2 regions of the Brevibacterium sp. VCM10 genome follow, and region 2 is predicted to be linked to the other one. Evidence: predicted binding sites of a transcription regulator. Region 2 holds the regulator's gene; the other holds the start of a gene.
The links. The regulator LexA, encoded in region 2, represses DNA repair genes until DNA is damaged. The targets are predictions, from matches to a motif close to TCGAACANNTGTTCGA.

Region 1: AD89_RS0115950 (HNH endonuclease signature motif containing protein) is a predicted target of LexA. The motif match lies at 2,240-2,255, and genes of this name have one in related genera.

What each region holds. Positions count from the first base shown of each region.
Region 1 is NZ_JAJB01000062.1:17,086-28,663, reverse strand. Features, by position in the region: gene AD89_RS0115965 (copper chaperone PCu(A)C) at 1-488, opposite strand, end outside; gene AD89_RS0115960 (hypothetical protein) at 715-1,410, opposite strand; gene AD89_RS0115955 (hypothetical protein) at 1,478-2,071, opposite strand; gene AD89_RS0115950 (HNH endonuclease signature motif containing protein) at 2,334-4,004, shown strand; gene AD89_RS0115945 (N-acetylglucosamine-6-phosphate deacetylase) at 4,190-5,422, opposite strand; gene AD89_RS0115940 (S9 family peptidase) at 5,717-7,732, opposite strand; gene AD89_RS0115935 (hypothetical protein) at 7,896-8,609, opposite strand; gene AD89_RS0115930 (sensor histidine kinase) at 8,693-10,192, opposite strand; gene AD89_RS0115925 (response regulator transcription factor) at 10,189-10,941, opposite strand; gene mnhG (monovalent cation/H(+) antiporter subunit G) at 10,931-11,326, opposite strand; gene AD89_RS19460 (monovalent cation/H+ antiporter complex subunit F) at 11,316-11,578, opposite strand, start outside.
Region 2 is NZ_JAJB01000046.1:32,419-43,996, forward strand. Features, by position in the region: gene miaB (tRNA (N6-isopentenyl adenosine(37)-C2)-methylthiotransferase MiaB) at 1-61, shown strand, start outside; gene AD89_RS0113535 (hypothetical protein) at 63-728, shown strand; gene miaA (tRNA (adenosine(37)-N6)-dimethylallyltransferase MiaA) at 735-1,655, shown strand; gene dapF (diaminopimelate epimerase) at 1,749-2,738, shown strand; gene AD89_RS0113550 (class I SAM-dependent methyltransferase) at 2,760-3,374, opposite strand; gene hflX (GTPase HflX) at 3,504-4,976, shown strand; gene AD89_RS0113565 (ATP-dependent DNA helicase) at 4,973-6,943, shown strand; gene lexA (transcriptional repressor LexA) at 7,037-7,792, opposite strand; gene AD89_RS0113575 (LysM peptidoglycan-binding domain-containing protein) at 8,027-8,365, shown strand; gene AD89_RS0113580 (histidinol-phosphate transaminase) at 8,504-9,682, shown strand; gene hisB (imidazoleglycerol-phosphate dehydratase HisB) at 9,679-10,275, shown strand; gene AD89_RS0113590 (hypothetical protein) at 10,272-10,874, shown strand; gene hisH (imidazole glycerol phosphate synthase subunit HisH) at 10,871-11,545, shown strand.

The sequences.
Region 1 (11,578 bases), on a different contig from region 2:
ACGGTATCGCCGTCGGCGGTGACGAGGTCGAGGCTGATCTGCTCGCCCGGCTTGATGGCCTTCTTCAGGCCCATGATCATGATGTGATCGCCCCCGGGTTCGAGGTCGAGGCTCTCCCCGGCCGGGATGGTGAAGCCGCCCTTCTTCTCCTGCATGGACATTCCGCCGGAACCGTCGCCTTCGGTTTCGTGGAGTTGGACCATCTTCGCGTCCGCGTACTTCGCTTCGACGAGGGTGATGTCCCGGTCGGTGTTGTTCTTCAGTTCGCCGAAGACTGCGGTCATTCCGTCGTCGGCGGCCTTGACCCAGGCGCCGTCGAGGCTGAGCGCCTCGGCGTCGACTCGGCTGTCCACAGCGTCCGCTGAGGCGGAGCTGCTGCCTCCGGCCTGCGTCGACCCGGCCGCCGTGCTGTCGTCGTGACCGCAGCCTGCCAGGCCGATGGCGACGGCGATGGGCAGGGCAACGGCTAGGGTGATGTTCTTTCGCATGGTGTCTGCACTTTCGTCATTCAGGTGCAGTCGAGCACGGGTCGATCATGCAGGCTCGCCAAACGGCTTGAGCCTGGAGCCGCAGAGTCTCTGCCGCTGATGCGGCGGATTGGCTCGACTGTCACCAGGGGTCGGGTCGCCGCCGCTGAGGGGTCGGTCGCCCGATGATGGATGGGTTCACCCAGAGAATGGGTGCGAGACGACGATTGAATCGCCGTGGGAGGTGTCAGACGAGTGCGGGCGGGCCGCGCCGATAGTTCGGACCGACGACTGCCGAGGTGACCGGCTGCGGCAGTCGGAACGAAGGGCTGAGCTTGCGGAACGGTTCGTCGGCCAGGACCCCGGCCGCCTCGGAGAGGGCATGCAGTGCACCGATCACCGGCCCCAGGGCCAGCTGCAGAATGCTGAGGACGATGTCCTCACCGCGCTTGAGGAGCACGGCGGTGACGAGGACGGCGACGAGGTGGGCGATGATCATCCCCGCCGAGGCGGCACCGTGGTTCGCATGTCCGAGCGCGGATGCGGCCGGACCGAGATCAAGGGAGCCCGGGGCCGGGACGATGTGTCCGGCGTGGGCGTGGAGGACCGCCTCGGCGGAGGTGGAACCGGTCCCTGCGGTCCCGGTCTGACCGGTTCCGGAATGGGCGGTTCCCGTGTGCGCCCCCGCATGGGCGAGGGTGCGGGCGGACCAGCTCATCGTCAGGTGCATGAGCACCTGCCCGAGGCCGAGCAGTCCGGCCAGAGTGAGGTAGCCCAGGCGCCTGCCGGCGACGATCATCGCCGCCCAGAGGACGAGGACGAAGACGACCACAGTGCCGGGAACCGAGATTCCGCCTCCGGCGGCGAGGTGCATGAGCAGGGCGAGGAGGGTCGTGAAGAGAGCGGCGAAGAGCGCGCGTACGGATTTCGTCCATCCGGTCATGGGCCCTCCTCTCAGCTCGCTCCCACATTCTACTCAACGTAGAACACTTTCGGGAAGGCGGCTGAGCCTACATCCGCAGCCAGGTATCGGCGGTCTTCTTGACCATGGCGCCGGCGTCAGCGGCAGCATCGCCCCAGGTGACAAGCTTTCCGTCGGGATCTGTGGTGGAGTCGGAGAGGACGACGACGTCGAAGTTGCACACAAGGCCCGCCATCGCCGAGGCGTAGACGGCTCCGGGGGTGCTCGCCGAGGAGGCGCTGGCGTCGGCATCGCCTCCCGCTTCGGCGGCAGGGTCAGTGGCATCGCTGCCAGCTCCAGCGCCTGGCTTGCCTGTGTTGGCGTCGGCGCCGGGCGTGGCCGAGGTGGCGTCGGCGCCGGCGATGATGATCCGGTCGACGGAGAGGTCATGCAGACCTGCGGCCAGATCGTCGATGCCTTCGAACACATCGGGGCTTTCGGAGCGGAGTACGAGATCCTCTTCGTCGGGAACGAAGATGCTCAGCTCCTCATCGGGAGTGTCGGCGAGGTCGGCCTTCGTCGACGCGAAGATGAGCACGCCGCCCACAGCGCGGGTGCGGGTGACGATATCGCCGAGGGTCTCCATGGCGTCATCGCTGGGGTAGCTGGCGTCGTCGGTATCAATGAGGAGCAGGGCATCCATGCTCCAATCGTGCCACGACAGCCTGACACTTTCGAAGCCGGAACGCTGGCGCGAAGGCCTCCGTGGAGTGGGCCGGAAGCAGCACGAGTCATCGGCATGCGCTTCTGCAGGAATCTGGCAAGAGTCTATGGTTCTATGATCGAACATAGACGAACACATTATATCTGTTCGAAACTTTTTTCGATTCTCTATGGCATTCAATTGATTTGGAGAGTAAACTCGATTCCAACAACAACGATGTTGGTGAACGGAAATCATCCCCATGACCCTCACTCCCGAACGCAGCTCCGATCATTCCGCTCGGAACGCCGACAACTCCCCGCAGACCAGCGGTCACCCGCTGCTGGCCGACGAAGAGTGGGCGGATCTCAGCCGTTTTGCGCCCGAGGTCACCTCTTCGATCACTCAGCTGATGAGCCTCAAAGATGAGCTGCGCACGTTCGATCGCCCCATGGGACCGGACCAGGCCATCATGCTCGCCGATGGGGTCGAGGCGATCACACGCATCAACGACGCGTTGTCGACGCTCGCACTCTCCGTCTGCGAACGCGTTGGAACACCCAGCGATTTCGGCGCCAAGTCGACGAAATCGCTCATCGAGAACCGATTCAACCTCACCGGCGCGGAGGCGAACCGCCGCACCGATATGGCCAAGAACCTCGGCGGACGCGTCGATATGGCCGGCCAGGCTCTGCCGCCTCTCTACCCGGTCGTGGCGGATGCGCTCCATGCCGGCACGATCTCCGCCGCCCAGGCGTCTGTCATCGAAGACTGCATGCGCAAGCTGCCCACGTGGGTCAGTCAGGCCGTCCGCAGCGACGTCGAGACACGATTGGTCGACAACGCACCCAAGGTCCGCCTCAAGGACCTGCGCGAGATCTTCGGCAAACTCATGGGCTACATCGACCCGGACGGAGAAGAACCGAAAGACTCAAGCGACCGCTCGGCTTACAACATGTCCATGCGTGCCAGGGCCAACGGCGACTGGGAGCTGCGTGGGCTGCTCGACCCCGTCACCGGGGGCACTCTCAACGGACTGCTGACCTCACGGATCCAAGCTGCGGGAGAAGACGACAAGACCAACGCTGACAAAGCCGGCGCCGACACCGCCGGTGCTGACGAGAGCGGCGCCGGCATCAAGACCGCCGCTCCTGAGGCAACGAGCTCGCCGCTGCCCGATGAAGAGCTGCTCGAGATCGTCGATGCGGTGCTCTCCGGCGACCGGTATGACGCGAAGCGAGTTCCGGAACCCGATCTCGATGCAGCTCGCACGACCGGGAATCCGGCTGCCGCCCCCGGTGTCGGCATTCGTGAGGACGGCGGTTACGTCGACGTCAGCGCCGAACAGCCCTCGGCGCGCGAATGGATCTACGAACGATTCGCCGGCCTCGTCACCACGATCGATAAACAGCGGACGGCCGCAGGAGCGCCTTATGCTCTCGTCATCAACGCCACCGCCGAAGATCTGGCCAAAGGCACGGGACACGGTACCACGGGCGCCGACAATCCCATTCCCATCGAGGAACTGATGAGAAACGGCCTCAACGGCTCGCTGTTCTTCCACCTCATGAGCGACAAGGCCAAGACGATGCAGGTGGCCACAGAACAGCGCTTCGCCAATCGCAGACAGCTGGCAGTGATCACCGCCCGCGACCGAGGCTGCACCTTCCCCGGCTGTGACGCCCCTCCCGGTTGGTGCGATGCCAACCATGTGATTCCATGGGCGCTCGGCGGCAAGACGGAGATCAACAATCTCGCGCTGCTCTGCAGCTATCACCACCACCTGCTCGACCGCACCGATTGGGACACGGTGATGCTCTTCGACGGGCGACCGGCCTACGTTCCGCCCGCCGCAAAGGATCCTGCTCGAACTCCGATCCTCCACGCCCGCTTCATCGCGGATGACATCATCGACTCCCTGTTCGACAAATAGCCGCCCCACTTTCAGGGGACAGCTGTGCCCACTTTCCAAGTTCAGCCGGGCTCAGCCGGATTCAACTCGGCTCGGTCCGGTTCAGCCCGGTTCGGCCCGGTTCAGCTGCGTGACGGGCGCAGTCGCATCGGTCAGCCCTTCGAACTCAACGAGGCTCAGACGGATTCAGCAATGTTCGACCGGAGTCAACCGCCGAACCGCGAGCCTCGGATGCTCATGTCCCCATCGAGGAGCAGGAGTTCAGCCGGCATTCCGGGAGCCAACAGGCTGCCGGCATCGGCGGCACCACCCACCGCACGCAGAGAATCACTCGACCCCGGCACACCACCCACTGCACGCAGTGGAACGAGCCCCGCGGACTGCACAGCGTCGAACGGGCTGACCCCGACCTCGGTGACGGCCCGCTTCACGGCTTCGTCCATCGTCAACGTGGACCCCGCGATGGCTCCCTGAGTGCCGTCGGCGGTGACCAGGCGCGCCACGGCATCCTTGACTTCGACCGGGAGCGAACCGAGGTGATAGCTCCCGTCGTGCAGGCCCGTCGCCGCCATGGCATCGGTGATGAGCGCGAGGCGTCCGGGCACGAGTTCATGGAGCATGCGCGCGACAGGGGCGACGACGTGGACGCCGTCATTGATGAGTTCGACGGTGACATGCTCAGCTTCGGCCGCAGCCAGGACCGGCCCCGGAGCACGATGATGGATGCCCGGCATCGCGTTGAATGCGTGGGTGAGGATGCTTGCTCCCGCCTCGAACGCCTGCGCGGTCAGTTCGAAGTCGGCGGCCGTATGACCGACGGCCACACGCACGCCCGCCGCAGAGAACCGCGCGATCGCATCGAGCGCACCGGGCAGTTCGGGGGCAATCGTGATCTGCGCGAGAGTTCCGTCTGCGGCTTCGAGGATCGCCTCGACGGCCTCCGGGGTCGGCGACGTGAGCACCTCAGGGGCATGCGCACCCTTGAAATCCGGAGACAGGAACGGCCCTTCGGCATGCAGCCCCATGACCATGGCCCGATCGCGGACGAGACCGGCTCCGGCACGCAGGGACCGGCACAGACCGTCGATCGTGTCCGAGACGTAGGACAGCGCGAGCCTGCCGGTGCCGTGAGCCCGATGCACGTCGAGGATCGCATCGATCGCCTCGATCCCGTCCTCGGCGCTTGCGCCGCCCGCACCGTGGCAGTGGATGTCGACGAACGCGGGAGCCACGTATCCGCCGGCGGCGTCGATGACCTCTCCCCGCCCCGAGGCGGCTCCGTCCTTCCAGCCGTCCCCACGGCCCCGTGCCGTGACCGTACCTTCGGCGATCGCGATCCACGTATCCGCGGTCTCCTCGGTGGACGTCGCCCGATCACCGTCGAGGACGCACGCATTGTGGATGACCGCCTCAGCGGGGATCTGTGCGGTCTGTGTCATCGAGGTCCTTCCATCGCTCTGCGAACACAACATTCAGGGTACGGAATCGGATTGTGAACTGCCTACCGCAGGGTCCCGGCGAGCTCCCCCTCCGCAGGGTCCCGGCGAGCTCCCCCTCCGCAGGGTCCCGGCGAGCAGAGTGTCGACGGGCGGGGTGCCGGCGAATCGGCTATCGGCTCGTCCCGGGGGCGCGGACGAACCAGTAGCCGCCCCGAACCGGTAGCCGCCCCGCCCCGGGGCGCAGACGAACCGTTTGCCTCCCCACCTCAGGAAGCCGACGGATCGACTGCCGACTCAGCCCAGCGTGCGGACTCGGTCCGCGTCGATGCCGAGCACGTGCGAGTCGAGGAACGCGAGCACGGTTCGGTACCAGACCTCGGCGTTCCCACGGCCGAGGATCCAATGCCCCTCGTCGGGGAAATAGAGGAACCGGTGCTGAGTGTCGCCATCGGCGTCGAGCGGAGTCTTCGCCCGGGTGAGCAGGTCCAGCCACAGTTCCTGGCCCTGTCCGATCGGGACCCGGTAGTCCTTGTCACCGTGGATGACGAGCATCGGCACCTCGATGTCATCGGCGAACAGGTGCGGCGAATACTGCGCCGACTGTTCCCGCATCGCCTGATCCCAGGACGAATTGTCCGTCGTCCGCCCCATCGACGTGGTGTTCCACAGGGAGGCATGGGTGACGATGCACTTGAACGCGCTGCCGGTGTGCCCGGCCACCCAGTTGGCCATGTACCCGCCGTAGGATCCGCCAGCCAGGCCGATGCGTTCGGCATCGATGTCCGTCCTCTCCCCTGCGGCCTCGGTCAGCGCCATGATGTCGGTGAACGGAGTGCCGCCGAGCTGCTGCTGCCCGCGATCGATCATCGCCTGCCCATATCCGGTGGAGATCGCCGGATCCGGCAGCAGCACAGCATAACCGGCGGCCGCAAAAGGACCCGGATTCCACCGGTAGGTCCACGCATTCCACGACCCCCACGGTCCGCCGTGGGCGAAGACGACGAGCGGATGCGGCCCCTCCCCCTCCGGCAGGACCAGCCACGCACGGATCGGCGTGCCGTCCTCGGCACGGACCTCCACCTCGGTGAGGGTGCCTTCCTCGTCGAGGACCGTCGCCGGGTTCGCGAGTTCGCTGATGACACCGGTGGCGAGGTCGACGGAGATCGGCAGAGGAGCGACATCGATCGCCGAGGCGGTCGCCACGACCGTGTCCTCACGCAGGGCCAGCCCCGAGAATGAATACTTCTGATCGGTTCCCCCGACGAGCCGCCTGGGCTGCGCATCATTGACATCACCGATGAAGATGCTGCCGCGGCCGTGATCATCGGCGGTGGCCACAATGGTCGAATCGTCCGCCCAGATCGGAGAGAACCAGAAATCGGCATCCGGCCACACGGAATTCAGTTCCGCGGTCTCCAGGTCGAGGACCTTGAGTTCGGCCGCGAGGTTGGTCTGCGGAGTCCAGGCTTGTACGCGGGTGACCAGCGCTTTCGTTCCGTCCGGGCTGATGGCTTCGATGTCGAAGCTGTGATCGGCTGCCGGTTTCGTCAGACGGTGCAGTTCGGTTTCCCCGTCGAGGTCCACGCGCCAGATCTCACTGGCCTCGAGCTGGCCGGGGATCGGCTTCTCGAGCTGGACGAGGACGAAGCGTGCCTCATCGTCGACGGCCCAGTCGACCAGTCGACCGGACGGCAGAGACAGGTAGCGGAACCCCAAGCCCGACGGGGTACTCAGCTCGTCGCTGACTTCGGGAAAGTCGGCGGCCGCCTCGTTGAGGGTGGCCACGGCCAGGGTCTGTCGGCCCGGCCCCAGATCGTGGTCCCAGCGGCGGACCGGAAACCCGGTGTGGAGGATCCCGCTGACCTTCGCGTCACTGCGTTCGGAGCTGAACTCCTGATGGTCGTTTTCGTCGGCGGCCCATGTATGGACGGGAAACTCGACGACGATGGTCTCGCCCTTGACCTCGATGCGGGAGAAACCGCCCGAGTGGTCGGCGAGTTTGCGGGCCTCTCCGTTGTCCGGCAGCGCCCACAGGCTCGGGGACTCAGCATCTTTGCCGTCCTCGCCTTTGCGCTTGGAGGCGAAGACGATCGTGCCGTTCTCACTCAGCGCGGCCGGACCCACGGACTGGTCGCCGCGAGTGATGCGTCGGGGCTCCTCCCCGCTGATATCGGCGAGGTGGCTGAGAGGGGAATTGCCCTCGGAGTTGAGGAACGAGTACTGGGCGATGACGCGGCCGTTCTGATTCGTCAAGAGGCCTTGCAGGCGGCGGGCGTCGAGGAGTCGGGTCACTGCATCATGGGTCGTCATCTTCCCATCCTAGGTCCCAACGTCGACTCCCGGGTGAGATCTAAGGAAACTCCAGTTGACGGAGGTGGTCGGTCGGGGTCGGGATCACCGAGGTGGCTGGTCGGGGTCACGGTCGGGGGTCGCGGCCACGTGACCGCCGCGTCGTTCGACACTCCGCGGAAAGTCAGCGGAAGCTCGGTGCCGGGACCCTCTCACCATCGATCGTCACCGTCGGCAGCATCTTCTTGAAGTCCTCCGCCACTTCGGTGTTCGTCTTCGGTGTGCGCATCTCGATGGACAGATTCACCAAGCGCCCGTTGATCTTGTACCCCGTCTGCACGCCGAACGCATAGGTGGGTTTGCTGTTGAGAGCGAGGATCTCTGTGGGACCGAGTTCACCCTGATAGCTCCAGAACTCTCCCGCGGCCAGAGATCCCGTCCGCTCGGCCAACACCTGTGAGTCCTGTTCGGAGAAGTTGTAGCGTCGCTTACTGTCGACGACTTCCTGCGCACTGTCACCGTATTCGTCAGTGCAGTTGACGAGGATGATATCGGCGCGAGAACTGTCATCGCCGTGAGTGAAGACATGGAACTGATCGGTGTTGCCGCTGCTGTCCCTCCAGTCATCGCCGAGCGCGAAGCTGAGTTCGACCGGGCAGCTGCTGCCGAATGTCACCGACGTCTTCGTCATCCCCTCGGGGATTCCGGCCTCGGTGGGTGTGCCTGTGGGCTCGGGGCCGGCGGTCTCCTGTACACCGATCCGCATGGGCCCGGAAGATTTGTCTTCGGTGCGGATCTGGAAGACCGAACACCCGCTGAGCAGGACGGTCAGTGCGAGTGTGCCGGCGGCCGCGGCTCGCCGCACCGAGGCTGGTCGGCCCGAGACGGCTCTGCCCATTGCGGACCTCCCAGCTGGGAGGCCCTTCGACGCGACGCTCCCCGCGGAGGAGGTCGACGATGCCGCTCGTCCGGTCACCGGTCTCACCGCTGGTCACCGTGCCGACGCTGGTCCGGGTACCCCGCTTCCGGGCCGTTCTGGTTCGGCTGAGCCTGTCCGTACTGCTGCTGAGGCGGCTGCTGACCTGAATTGGGCTGGCTGCCGACAGGGGGTCGTCCGGCGGGCTGACTGCCTGCAGGCGGCTGACCGTTGTACGGAGCACCGGGCTGGCTGCCGACGGGCTGCTGTCCGAAGTTCTGCGGGCCCGAATTCGGCTGACCTCCCGCGTAGGGCTGGCCGAAGTTCTGCGGGCCGGAGTGCGGTTGGCTGCCGACTGGCGGCTGCCCGTAACCCGGGTTCTGTCCGCCGACGTTCGGTGCCTGCCGGGGCGGTTTGAACTGCGAATGCTGGCCGGAATCGGGTGGGAATCCGCCGGAGACGGATTCGCCCGTCCGACGGTTGACCAGGTTTCCGTCGACTCTCTCGAGGCGACGCTTCGACGTCCGCCGGGGAGTGCCGAGGATCCGCCCCTGCAGTTCGGCCTCATTCGGCTGCCGGGGAGGCAGGAATCCGGGTGCCCGCCGCGAATCCGCCTGCTGTACCGGCTGCACCGCATGCGAACCGGCGGCGACCCGATCCATATGATCCGACATCTGCGGAACGGTCACGGGTGCGGCATCGGCGAGGACCGGCAGGACCATACGCACCGAGGTGCCCACGCCCTCCTGGCTGAACAGCTGCACGGATCCGCCGTGCCTGGTGACGATGGCACGCACGAGCGAGAGCCCCATCCCCGAACCGGCCACCGCCCGCACACGAGAACCGCGAGAGAGCTCGTCCCAGACGTTCTCCTGTTCGGCCAGCGGGATGCCGCTGCCCGTGTCGGCGACCTCGACGACGACCCAGCGGTGGCCGTCGATGATCTGCTCATTGGCGCGCAGCTCAACGACCTCGGCCTGAGACGAGTATTTGAGGGCGTTGCCCAGCAGGTTGAGGATCGCGGTGAGCAGCAGATCCTCTTCACCGGCGACATCGGGCAGTCGCCAGGGAGCGCGGGCGACGGTGGCCACGATCATCCGATCCTCGGCGCCCGGCGCAGTCGAGGCGTCCTCGACGGCCTGATGGATGAGCGCATCGAGATCGACGCGGGCGTATTCGATGATGCGCGTCTCGACATCGGCGAGTTTGCGCAGATCGGCCAGCAGTCGGGCGACCCGGCGTGAGGACACGTCGACCTGCTTCGCTGCCGGCTCCACCTCGCTCAGCGTGCCGCCGTCACGGACGACCTCGCGGATGCTCGCCGCCGAGGTGCGCAGCGCCGTCAGCGGATTCTTCAACTCGTGATCGAGTCGGATGAGCATCCGATTGCGCTTCGTCATCGAATCCTCGGCCGCGGCTGTCTCGATGGATTCCCGCAGCGCGGCCTCACGCTTCTTCAGATGCCGCCAGCCGAACCAGGCACCGACGGCCAGACCGCCGAGCACGATGACGACCAGCAGCAGGAACAGCCAGACCTGGATCTCGAAGACAAGGAAGTTCGTCATAGACTGCTCTGACCGTCCTCGCCGCGGACCTCACCGACGAACCGGTAGCCGCGCCCCTGCACGGTGGCGATCCACCGGGGCTCTGCGGCATCTTCGCCGAGCACACGACGCAGCTCGGCGACACGGGAGTCCACGGCACGCGTGCCCACGGCCTCTTCGAATCCCCACAGCACTTCGAGCAGGCGGGACCGTTCGATGAGTTCGTCCTTGTGCACCATGAGGTACTCGAGCAGGGTGAAGCCCTTCGGCGTGATGACGAGTTCACGCTGCCCCAACCAGGCCCGGCGTCCGACTCGGTCGACGCGCAGGCCGAAGCTGGACACGAGCACCGGGGCCGTGGCCAGAGGCGGGCCGTCATTGCGGGTGCGACGCAGGACGGCACGGATGCGGGCGACGAGCTCGTGCGGATCGAAGGGCTTGTTGAGGTAGTCGTCGGCGCCCTCTTCGAGTGCCATGGCCCGCTCGACCCCTTCGCCGACCTGGGTCAGCAGCAGCACCGGAACCCAGTTCTCCTCCTGGCGCAGTCGACGCAGCACCTGCCGGCCGTCGGCTCCGGGCATGAGCACGTCGAGGACGCACACATCGGGTCTGTGGCGGTGGATCTCGTCGAGGGCGAGCAGTCCGTCGCTGGCGGGCAGCACCCGGAATCCGGAGCGTTCGAGGAACGGCACGACCGCTCCGAGGACGTCCGGCTCATCATCGGCGACCAAGACGAGTGGTTGGGGCTGGGTGTGATTGTCAGCCGTCATGGTGGTCAGTTCCGGTTCCTCTCTGGCGTTCCCAGGCGATCTCTCTCGCCTCGGCACGATCGACCGCCTCGGCGAGTTCATCTCGGTACAGCATAGATCGACGCAGGTGCTTGGTGCGATATCCGGCGCGGCCGACCATATGCGTGGCGACGGGGATCGTCACCAGCTGGAAGGAGATGATGATCGCCAGCGTCGTCACCGTCGCCCAGGTCGGGAACTGGATCGCGATCGCCACAGCGACGAGCACCAGGCCCAACACCTGGGGTTTCGCACTCGCATGCATCCGCGAGAGAAGATCGGCGAAGCGGACGAGACCGACCGCTGCGGCCAGTGACAGAACCGCACCGAGGAAGATGAGCACGGCTGAGATGATGTCAAGAACCACGACTGTTCCCCTCTCCGTCTCGATCCGATCCGTCTCGATCCGATCCGTCGCCGTGCGACATGTGCTCGGCGTCATCGGGTCCCGGGTCGGGCCCGGTGCCCTCGCCCTCTCCGTCGCTGTCGGCGTGGGCGTTGTAGGTGGGATCCGCGATCACGGTGACCTCCGGCTCCCCGATCTCCGTCGCTGCGGCGCTCTGCTCCCCCGCATCACGCGGCATATGCCAATCCGTGCTGGTGAAGTCCGACAGTGCCC
Region 2 (11,578 bases):
CGGCCAGGGCTCGGCCAGCGCGACGAACCTCGGCATGCCGACCATCCGCACCCGCGGCTGAGATGGGCGTCTTTGCCGTCATCCCGGCAGCCCCCGTGCTGCTCGAGAACATCGACCGCAGCGAAACCACTCGCATGGTCGAACTGCGGACTGCGCTCCACAACACCGTGAGGTCGCAGTCCGACTGGGCGCTGCCCATCGAGACGCTGCCGCCCGTGGCCGGGCTCGGCGGTTGGGGGATCGACCGTGGAGTCGATACTCGCACGGGTCGATTTTTGGCCGGAGCCGACTGGGTCGACACCGTTGCGTCCCTGACGACGGACGAACGCAGACTCGCCGAGGCGGCCGACCCGGCCATCATCGTCGCAATCCTTCACGCTCACGCCGCTGGCGTCGGCATCGGCCGGCTCGGATCGAGCGAGAATCTTCTGCTGCCCATCGACCTCTCGGGTGCCGCGACAGAGGACGCGCCCTTGGCCCCGATCGACGGTGCCGCGGACTTCGATGACGCAGTCGTGGAGACACTCACCTCCGGGCCCACGCTCGACACCGCAAGACTGGTCGATCTCTGTGAGCGGGCGGAGACCATGGCCGCGAATCTCAGAGTGCTTGCCGCAGGAATCCGCCACCTCGTCGACCACGGTGCTCATGTGTCGACGCTGGAGCCGGTCATCGACGAACGTGTCCACGAAGTGCGGACACTCGGCGGAACCGGAAGCTGGGCGTGATCGCCGATGGCTGAGGACAACGCGCCGATCATCACCATCGTCGGAGCCACTGCCACCGGGAAATCGGACCTGGCGCTGGATCTGGCGGGCCGCCTCGGCGGGGAGATCATCAACACGGATTCGATGCAGTTCTATCGCGGGATGGACATCGGCACGGCGAAGCTGCCGGTCGATGAGCGGCGGGGGATCGCGCACCATCTCATCGATATTCTCGACGTCACCGAAGAGGCGAACGTTCAGGACTTTCAGGCGCGTGCGCGGGCGGCGATCGCGGACATCCGGGGGCGCGGACTGCGGCCGATCCTCGTCGGCGGGTCCGGGCTCTACGTGCGTGCTGCGGTCGACCATATGGAGTTCCCCGGCACCGACCCTCAGCTGCGTGCCCGCCTCGAGGCCGAGGTCGCCGTCGACCGGTGGGCGCTGCATCAGAAGCTGCGCGAAATCGACCCGAAAGCGGCCGAGAAGATCACCGTCAACGACCAACGACGCATTGCGCGAGCCCTCGAAGTCATCGAACTCACGGGCCGTCCGTTCAGCGCTCAGCTGCCGGACTACCAGGAGATCGAACCGACCATCCACGTGGGTTTGAGCATGGACCGAGCCGTGCTTCACGAGCGCATCGCCGCTCGCGTCGACCTCATGTGGGATCACGGATGGGTCGATGAAGTGATTCGGCTCCTCGACGCCGGACTGGCCGAAGGCAAGACGGCGTCGCGCGCCATCGGGTACGCACAGATCCAGCGGCACCTGGCCGGAGAGCTCACCGCCGCCGAGGCGAAGGACGAGACGACGATCCGCACCCGGCAGTTCGCGCGCCGACAGGACACCTGGTTCCGTCGTGATCCGCGCATCCACTGGATCGACGGCAGCGCCGCCGACGCCGAGCAGAACCTGTCGGCCGCGCTCGACGTGCTGGGCGGGCACTGACGACATAGCGGCCGAGCTCGACATGGCGGCCGCGGTCGACGTCCTGAACGGGCACTGAAGACCTGACCCGACCGTCACCGATAGGATGGAGCCATGAGCACTCCGGATACCCCGTTCGCCGCCTGGACCGATGTCACCTTCGTCAAGGGACACGGCACCCAGAACGACTTCGTTCTGCTCTCCGACGACGACAGCAGGCTGGAGATGCATCCCGAAGCCGTCGCCACGCTCGCCGACCGTCGGGCCGGACTCGGCGCCGACGGCATCATCCGCATCGTCCGCTCCGCAGCCAGCGGCATCCCGGGAGCCGCCGAACAGGCCGACGCCGGTGCCGAATGGTTCATGGACTACTACAACAGCGACGGCAGCCTCTCCGAGATGTGCGGCAACGGCGTACGCGTCTTCGCCCACGCACTCGTGACCAGCGGCCGCGTCTCCGCCGAGGCCCGCGACATCCTCGTGGGCACCCGCGACGGAATCAAAACCGTGCGCACCACCCTCAACCCGGCCCTCGGCGTCCAGACCGGAGACGACGTCGTCGACACCGGCACGCCCGGGCCCGGATCCGCCAGCGACGCCTGGTACACGATCGACATGGGGGAATGGTCACTCGACCCGTCAAGCAGCGTGCTCGTGACCACCGGCGGCATCGAGGTCGCCCGCCCCGGACTGCGCGTGTCCACCGGCAATCCCCACACCGTCGTCGCCCTGGCCGAGAACTCCGAACTCGCCGCCGCCGACCTGCGTGATGCCCCCGTCCTCGACCCCGTGCCCGCACAGGGCTCGAATGTCGAATACATCGTCATGGAGCCCGCCCGATCCGATGTGGCCGGGGGAGAGGGCGCCCTGCGCATGCGCGTGTTCGAACGCGGCGTCGGTGAGACCCGCTCCTGCGGAACCGGTGCCTGCGCGGCCGCGATCGCAGCCCACCACTGGGCCGGCGAGAAGTCACCTCTGCAGTGGAGAGTCGACGTGCCCGGCGGTCAGCTGCGCATCGAGATCGAACCTAATGCCGAAGGCACGAGCGGACGCGTCAGCCTCGCCGGACCCGCGGTCCTCGTCGCCGGCGGCACGATCAGCTGAGCCGAAGCCGGGAAGAGTGTCTCAGCCGCGCTCGACCGTGAGCACGCGGAAGCCCTTCGACGATCCCGTCCGCACGACCTCGAAGCCGTCACCGAGCATCCCGGCGATCCACTTCTGCAGGGAATCGGCACCGAGGTTCTTCGACACGACGAGATCGGCGCGACCGCCCGGCGCCAGACGCGGCAGCCACGTCTCCAGGAGTTCGTGCAGTGCCTCCTTGCCGATGCGGATCGGGGGATTCGACCGGATCGCGGCGAACTGCAGATCGGCGGGAACATCGGCGGCGGTGACGGTGTTGATCGTATCGAGACCCAGCCTGCGCGCATTCGCCGCGGTGGTCTCCAGGGACCGGGAGTTGACGTCGAGCGCCCACACTCGCACAGCCACCTCGGCGTCCTGGGCGTCCAAGGCCGTGTGCAACGCGATCGGACCCCACCCGCAGCCGAGGTCGAGGATATCGCCGGCCGGCGGCCGCGGCAGATGCCGCAGCAGCACAGCCGTGCCGAGGTCGAGGCGGGTGGGTGAGAACGTGCCGGATACGGTTTCGACGGTGACGGCGCGGCCGGCCAGATCGAGGTTGAGTACCCGCGACTTGGCCTCGCTGCTCGGCGATTCGGTGAAATAGTGCTCTGACACCGTTTCAGTGTAGACGGCTGTGGGAGAATTGATGGACACCACCGTCGGTGCGCACCGCGACGACCGGTGCGAGGCATGACGACGTCGGCACGAGAAGCACCGTGCGGACGGCAGAGAACAAAGGAATGAATGACGTCTGAAGACAAAGAGCGTCGCAACGCGATGCTCGACCGTGTGCTCTCCCGAGGCGCCCAAGCCCTCGACGATCACGACACCACCCCCGAGGACGACCAGTTCGACCTCGCCGAGCGCGCCGCGCTCACCCGCGTGGCCGGACTGTCCACCGAACTCGAAGACATCACAGAGGTCGAATACCGTCAGGTCCGCCTAGAACGCGTCGTCCTCGCCGGCATCTGGAACACCACCCAGGCCGAAGCCGAGAACTCGATCCGCGAACTCGCCGCACTGGCCGAAACCGCCGGTTCCGACGTCCTCGACGCCCTCATCCAGCGCCGCGACAAGCCGGACCCCGGCACCTACCTCGGCAAGGGCAAAGCCGCCGAGCTCGCCGAGGTCGTCGCCTCCGTCGGCGCCGACACCGTGATCATCGACTCCGAACTCGCCCCCAGCCAGCGGCGCGGACTCGAGGACGTCATCAAGGTCAAGGTCGTCGACCGCGTCGCGCTCATCCTCGACATCTTCGCCCAGCACGCGAAATCCCGCGAAGGCAAGGCCCAGGTCGAACTCGCCCAACTCGAATACCTCCTGCCGCGTCTGCGCGGTTGGGGTGAGTCCCTGTCCCGGCAGGCCGGCGGTCGTGTCGCCGGCGGTGCCGGAATCGGCTCCCGCGGGCCCGGTGAGACGAAGATCGAACTCGACCGTCGCCGCATCCGTGCGCGCATGTCGAAGCTGCGCCGGGAGATCAACGCCATGGCGCCGTCTCGAGAGACGAAGCGGAAGAACCGCGCCCGCCATCATGTGCCCTCCGTCGCAATCGTCGGGTACACGAACGCGGGCAAGTCCTCCCTGCTCAATCTGCTCACCGACGCCGAGGTGATGGTGCAGAATGCCCTGTTCGCCACCCTCGATCCGACCGTCCGGCAGGCCAAGACCGCAGACGGCATCGTCTTCACCTACACCGACACCGTCGGATTCGTGCGCAACCTGCCCCACCAGCTCGTCGAAGCCTTCCGCTCGACCCTGGAGGAGGCCGCCGGTTCGGATCTGCTCCTCCACGTCGTCGACGCCTCACACCCGGATCCGCACGGGCAGATCCAGGCCGTGCGCGACGTGCTAGGGGACGTCGAGACTGGGGACATCCCCGAACTCCTCGTGTTCAACAAGGCCGATATCGCCGAGGAGGCCGTGATCACCGGCCTGCGCGCGGAGTACCCCGACGCCCAGTTCGTCTCCGCCGTATCGAAGGAAGGGATCGACGACCTCATCGAGGCCATCGAGAACCGCCTTCCCGTCCCGGATATCGACATGACCGTGCTCATTCCCTATGAACGCGGTGACCTCGTGTCGAAGATCTACGCCCTCGGCACGGTCGAACACGAATCGCACGGCACGGAGGGCACCAGCCTGCAGGCGAAGGTGCCGACCGAACTCGTCGACGAACTGCGCGAATTCCAACGTCCGGACCTGGTCATCGACGAGTGAAAGCAGTCGAGAACCTCCTCGAATCCGCTGTCGGCGCCATCGGCGGATCGCCACGTGAGGGTCAGCAGGAGATGGCGCAGGCGGTCGCCTCGTCGCTGGACAAGGGAATCCATCTGCTCGTGCAGGCGGGAACCGGTACCGGCAAATCGCTGGCCTACCTGGTGCCTGCCGCCGAGTACGTCACCCGTACCGGCGGGAAGGTCGTCGTGTCCACGGCGACCCTGGCCCTGCAGACGCAGATCATCCACCGCGACCTGCCCCGGCTGTTCAAGGCCGTGAAGAAGGACCTCGACCCGCTGCCCCGAGCGGCACTGCTCAAGGGGCGGCGGAACTATGTGTGCAAGCACAAGCTCGCCGGCGGATACCCGGACGAGGGTGAGGGCATGCTCTTCGACCTGGGGGCCGACGCCGAGGCGGGACGCAAACCCACCGAACGCTCGGGCCTGGGGGAGGAGATCCAGCGGATCCGCACCTGGGAGAAGACCACCGATACCGGCGACCGTGACGACCTCCTGCCCGGTGTCAGCGATCGCGCCTGGTCACAGGTGTCCGTCAATGCCTTCGACTGCCTCGGATCGAACTGCCCGCTGTTCACCGAATGCTTCGCCGAAATCGCCCGGAACAAAGCCGCCGAAGCCGATATCGTCGTGACGAACCATGCGCTGCTGGCCATCGATGCCTTCGGGGAATCGAACGTGCTGCCCGAACACGATGTCATCATCATCGACGAGGCCCACGAGCTCAGGGACCGGGTGACCAGCGCCCTGTCGGGGCAGATCAACACGAGCATGCTCTCGGCGGCGACGAGTTCCGTGCGCAAACACACCACTGTCCAGGACGGGGTCGTCTCGCTGCTCGACTCCGCCGCGGCGGCACTCGAACGCGCCCAGACCTCGGTGCCCGAGGGACTCATCCTGCATATGAGCGAGGCGCTCGGACTGGCCCTGACGCAGATCCGCGACTCCGCCCGCCAGATCATCAACGACATCGGCGGCAAGACCGAAGACGCCGATGCGGGTCGGCAGATGGCCAAGGCGCGCTGTCAGGAGATCTTCGAACTCGCCGAACGCTTCTGCGACCCGGGTAAGAACGACGTCATCTGGCTCTCCCGGTCGACGTTCAGAGAGAAGGAGACGACGAACCTCGTCGTCGCACCCTTGAGTGTGGCCGGCACCATGCGCAACGGGATCTTCGAAGAATCGACGGTCGTGGCCACCTCGGCGACGTTGTCCCTGGGAGGGAACTTCGACGCGGTGGCCGCTTCGTTGGGACTCTTCGGACCGGACGCACCGAAGTGGGACAGCCTCGATGTCGGATCGCCCTTCGACTACGGCAAGCAGGGCATCCTCTATGTCGCCTCCCACCTGCCCAAACCCGGACGCAGCGGGCTGAGCGAGGAAGCGCTGACCGAACTCGAAGAACTCGTCGAATCCTCGAACGGCGGGGCACTGGGACTGTTCTCCTCGCGGGCGGCGGCCAATGCGGCGGCCGAACACCTGCGGACGAAGTTCGACTTCCCGATCCTGCTCCAAGGCGACGACGGACTGCCGGCCCTGGTCTCCCAGTTCACGGCCGACGATCAGACCTGCCTGTTCGGAACCATGTCTCTGTGGCAGGGAGTCGATGTGCCGGGACGGACGAACCGCCTGGTCATCATCGACCGTCTGCCGTTCCCGCGCCCCGACGACCCGCTCATGCAGGCGCGGGCACGCGATGCCGACCAGCGTGGAGTCAACGGATTCATGGCGGTGTCGGCCACGCATGCCGCCCTGCGTCTGGCTCAGGGCGCCGGACGCCTCATCCGGTCGACCAAGGACAGGGGAGTGGTGGCCGTGCTCGACTCGCGGCTGCGCTCGGCCCGGTACGCCGGGTTCCTCGTCAACTCGATGCCGAGGATGTGGCCGACGACGAACTCCGGTCTCGTCCGCACAAGCCTGGCCCGGCTGGCAGAGACCGACGAGAAGTGAGGCAGACGGTGCTGAGCTCCGCCGGATGACGCAGAAGCGCCCGCGACCAACCGTGGTCGCGGGCGCTTCTCAGTTCGAAGGTGGGACCGAGGCTCAGAGGCGGCGGATGACGGCGACGACGAGGCCCATGATCTGTGCGTAGGTGCCGTCGATGGGTTCGTAGTTCTCGTTCTGCGGCATCAGCCACTGCTGACCGGCTTTGCGTTTGAGCGTCTTCACCGTGGCTTCGCCGTCGAGGAGGGCTGCGACGATCTGACCGTTGTCGGCGGTGTGCTGCTTGCGCACGACCACCCAGTCGTCGTGGCAGATGGCGGCCTCGATCATCGAATCGCCGACGACCTTGAGCAGGAACATCTCACCGGAGCCGACGACCTGGGTCGGCAGGGAGAAGACATCGTCGACCTCCTGCTCGGCCAGGATCGGGCCGCCGGCGGCGATGCGTCCGACGACCGGGACCTGCACGGTGTTGTTGGCCAGCTCCTCGTACTTCGCGCGTTCGGCCTCTTCCTCTTCGAACGGATTGACCACCTCGATGGCACGCGGGCGCTTCGGGTCGCGGCGGACATAGCCGAGGCGTTCGAGCTGGGAGAGCTGGTGGGCGACGCTGGAGAGGGACGCCAGTCCGGCGGCCTTGCCGATCTCGCGCATGCTCGGCGGGTAGCCGTTGGCCACGACGGCGCGTTCGATGGTCTCGAGGACGAGACGCTGGCGGGGAGTGAGGCGGAAATCGCCCTCACCGGATGACCCCTCTGGGATCTGGACCACGTCGTCATCGCTGCGAGCGGCAGCGATCTCGGTGGCAACATCTTCGTTGCGAGGCCTGCCTCTGCCTCGTTTGTTCTGAACCACTGCTCGTTCCCCTTCGTTCTATTCCCTGCCGCTGAACGCCGTGATCTCCGCTTCGAAGATTCTCGTGTCAGTGCCGACTGAGATGGTTCTGACAGATCAATCAACAACGCTGGTTCCCTCTCATTGTCGCATAGATGTTCGAGTTGGACTGGACATTTGTTCGATTGGCATGTTGAATAGAACAGACGTTCTACCGATTACTGGTGGAATCGTACGAATGAAAGAGGTAATGCGATGTCTGCACAGAACACCGAGCTGCGCCTGACCACTCGTGGACGCCAGGCTGTGCGCCTTCTCCGGACCCTGCTCGTCGCTCTCGTCGTCATCGGCGGAGCGGTCCTCCTCGCCACCCAGTCGTTCTCGGCCGCTGCCGTCGCCGAATCGGAGACGGAAAGCATCGGCATCGACGCCGAGGCGGTCGTCGTCGGTGAAGGCGAATCGCTGTGGACCGTGGCGACGAGTCTCGGCATCGACCGCGACACCCGTGATGTCGTGGCCGACATCGTCGAGATCAACCACCTGGACACCCCGACCGTTCACCCCGGCCAGACCCTCGACGTCCCCGTCCGCTGAGGTCGAGACCGGCTCGACCGGCGGGACGCCGACCCGACTGACAGCGCGCCGACCCGTTTGATCGGGTGAGCCGACCGGCCGATCTCGATGCCCGACCCGCCGCCCGGGCGGCGGGGGCCTCTCGGTAGAATGGTCGCCGTGGGAAACATCGACTCTCTGCCAGTGCGTTCAGACCTCGTCGGCCTCAAGCCGTACGGGGCTCCGCACCTCAATGTGCCGGTCCAGCTCAACGTCAACGAGAACGCCTATCCGCTTCCGGACGTCGTCGTCGAGAGCATGCGCGCAGCGGTCGACGATCACTTCGCCGGACTCAATCGATATCCCGATCGCGAATTCACCGCACTGCGCGAACACCTCGTCACCTACTTGGACGGTGGGAACGAACGTGTCGGAGACACCGTCGACCTCGACCCCTCCATGATCTGGGCCGCCAACGGGTCGAACGAAGTGCTCAGCCATATCGTCCAGGCCTTCGGCGGACCGGGCCGCACCGTCCTCGGCTTCACCCCCTCCTATTCGATGCACCCGCTCATCACCACGGGCACCGGAGCCGAATGGCAGCACGTCGAACGCAAGGACGATTTCACTCTCGATGCCGAGACGGTCGCCGCCGAAGTGGCGCGGGCGAATCCGGACATCGTGTTCCTGTGTACCCCGAACAATCCGACCGGGACCTCGATCGGCCTCGACGTCATCGAAGCCGCCTACGACAACTGCGCAGGAATCGTCATCGTCGACGAGGCATATGCGGAATTCTCCCGCCCCGCCAAGTCCTCAGCGATGACTCTGCTCGAAGGTCGGCCCCGCCTCGTCGTCTCCCGGACCATGAGCAAGGCCTTCGCCTGTGCCGGCCTGCGCTTGGGCTACGCCATCGCCGCCCCCGAGCTCATCGACGTCCTCCGCCTCGTCCGCCTGCCCTACCACCTGTCCGAGGTCACTCAGGTGCTCGCCTGCACGGCACTCGAACACGCGGAGCTGCTGCTGGGCAACGTCGACCGTCTCATCGACTCGCGCAACCGCATGTCGAGCCACCTCGCCGAGGCGGGTTTCACCGTCCACGACAGCGATTCGAACTTCGTCCTCTTCGGCAACATCGCCTCACCGGCCGAGCTGTGGCAGAAGCTGCTCGATCGCGGAATCCTCATCCGCGATATCGGCATCACCGGCCACGCCCGCGTCAACGCCGGCACCGAGGCAGAGACCGAAGCGTTTCTGACCGCCATCGACGAGATCCTCGCCGACGACCCTGACCTCCTCGCGGACCGTCCGCAGTCTCCGACCCCGTCACCAGCCGCCCCGACGAAAGGCACTCCATGAGGCAGGCCCAGAACTCACGCACCACCTCCGAGTCCACGGTGTCCGTGTCCGTCAACCTCGACGGCACCGGCACCTCGACCATCTCCACGAGCGTGCCGTTCTTCGACCATATGCTCACCGCCTTGTCGAAGCACTCGATGATCGACCTCGACATCACCGCCATCGGCGACACCCACATCGACGTCCACCACACCGTCGAAGACACCTCCATCGTCCTCGGCCAGACCATTCGCGAAGCACTCGGCGACAAGGTCGGCATCCGCCGCTACGGCTTCGCCGCCGTGCCGCTGGACGAAGCACTGGCCCAGTGCGTCGTCGACGTCTCCGGTCGTCCCTACTTCGTCCACGAAGGCGAACCCGAAGGCCAGCAGTACCACCTCATCGGTGGTCACTTCACCGGTTCGATGACCTCCCACTCGCTGGAATCGATCGCCTTCAACGGCGGACTGACCGTCCACCTCGACCTGGTTCGCGGCCGCGACCCGCACCACATCGTCGAAGCCGAATTCAAGGCCTTCGCCCGCGCGCTGCGGCAGGCCGTCGAGACCGACCCGCGGAGCAACTCCGTTCCCAGCACCAAGGGAGTCCTGTGAGCACGACCGTCATCGTGACCCCTTTCGGGGTCGCCCAGCAGCTGGCCGCCGCGTGCGTGCTGTCGAACATCTCCGGCACCATCGTGCCGATCGGTGAGTTCAGCGGCATCGTCCTCGCCGACACCGATGTCGAAGCCGGCAACGAGGCGGCCGCGGCGATCTCGAAGCTCGCCGGCAAACATGAGGTCCTCCTCCTCGTGCGCAGCGAAGAGCAGATCGACGCCGGCCACTTCCGCCACGGCGCCCGTGAATCCGATGTGCCGGCCGGACTGGCACTGAAGAACCTCCCCGATGTCCTCGAAGGGCTGCTGCTCGAAACCGTTGCCGCAGACGACGTCGAAGGCAGCATCAGAACCGATTCGATGACGAAGCTGCAGGCCAGTGCGGCCACGATGAGCCCGGGACGGGCAGCCATGGCACGCACGGCACTGCTGTGGATCATCGCCGCCGTCCTCGCCGGACTCGTCACCGCCTTCGGCATTGCGCTCGCGCTGGGCGGGAACACCATCGCCTGGGTCGTCGCCGTGCTCGGCGTCATCGTCCTCGGGTTCTCCCTGTGGAGGATCTGGTCAGTGCTGAGCAAGGGGGCGAAGCGATGACGACAGTCGCCGTCCTCGACTACGGAGCCGGCAATGTCCGCTCCGCCGTGCGTGCGGTCGCCGCGGCCGGTGCCGAGGTCACGCTCACGGCCGACCGCGATGTCATCAACGACTCCGACGGACTGCTGGTCCCCGGGGTCGGCGCGTTCTCGGCCGTGATGGCCGGACTGGACAACGTCGGGGGAGTCGACCTCATCCGTGCCCGACACGAACAGGGCCGACCGCTGCTCGGCATCTGCGTCGGCCTCCAGGTGTTCTTCGCACGCGGCGTCGAACATGGAGTCAAGACCGAGGGCATCGGCCTGTGGCCCGGAGCCGTCACCGGCCTCGAAGCCCCGGTCATCCCGCATATGGGTTGGTCGAAGGTCAGTGCACCTGCAGACTCGGCCATGTTCGCGGGCGTCGGGGACGAACGCTTCTACTTCGTCCACTCCTATGCCGCGACCGAGCCGCCGCCGAATGCGACGGTGACGACCGCCCGTCACGGCAGCGACTTCATCGCCGCTGTCGAGGACGGCACCACCTGGGCCGCACAGTTCCATCCCGAGAAGTCCGCCGAGGCGGGCGCCAGGCTGTTGCGCAACTGGCTCGCCTCGTTCGCCGCCGGCAGCAGCCCCGGTGGTGGTTCCGGCAGCATCGGCAGCACCCCCACAGGCGCACTCAGCTCCTGACCGAGCACACCGACTATGGTTGCCTCAAACCCC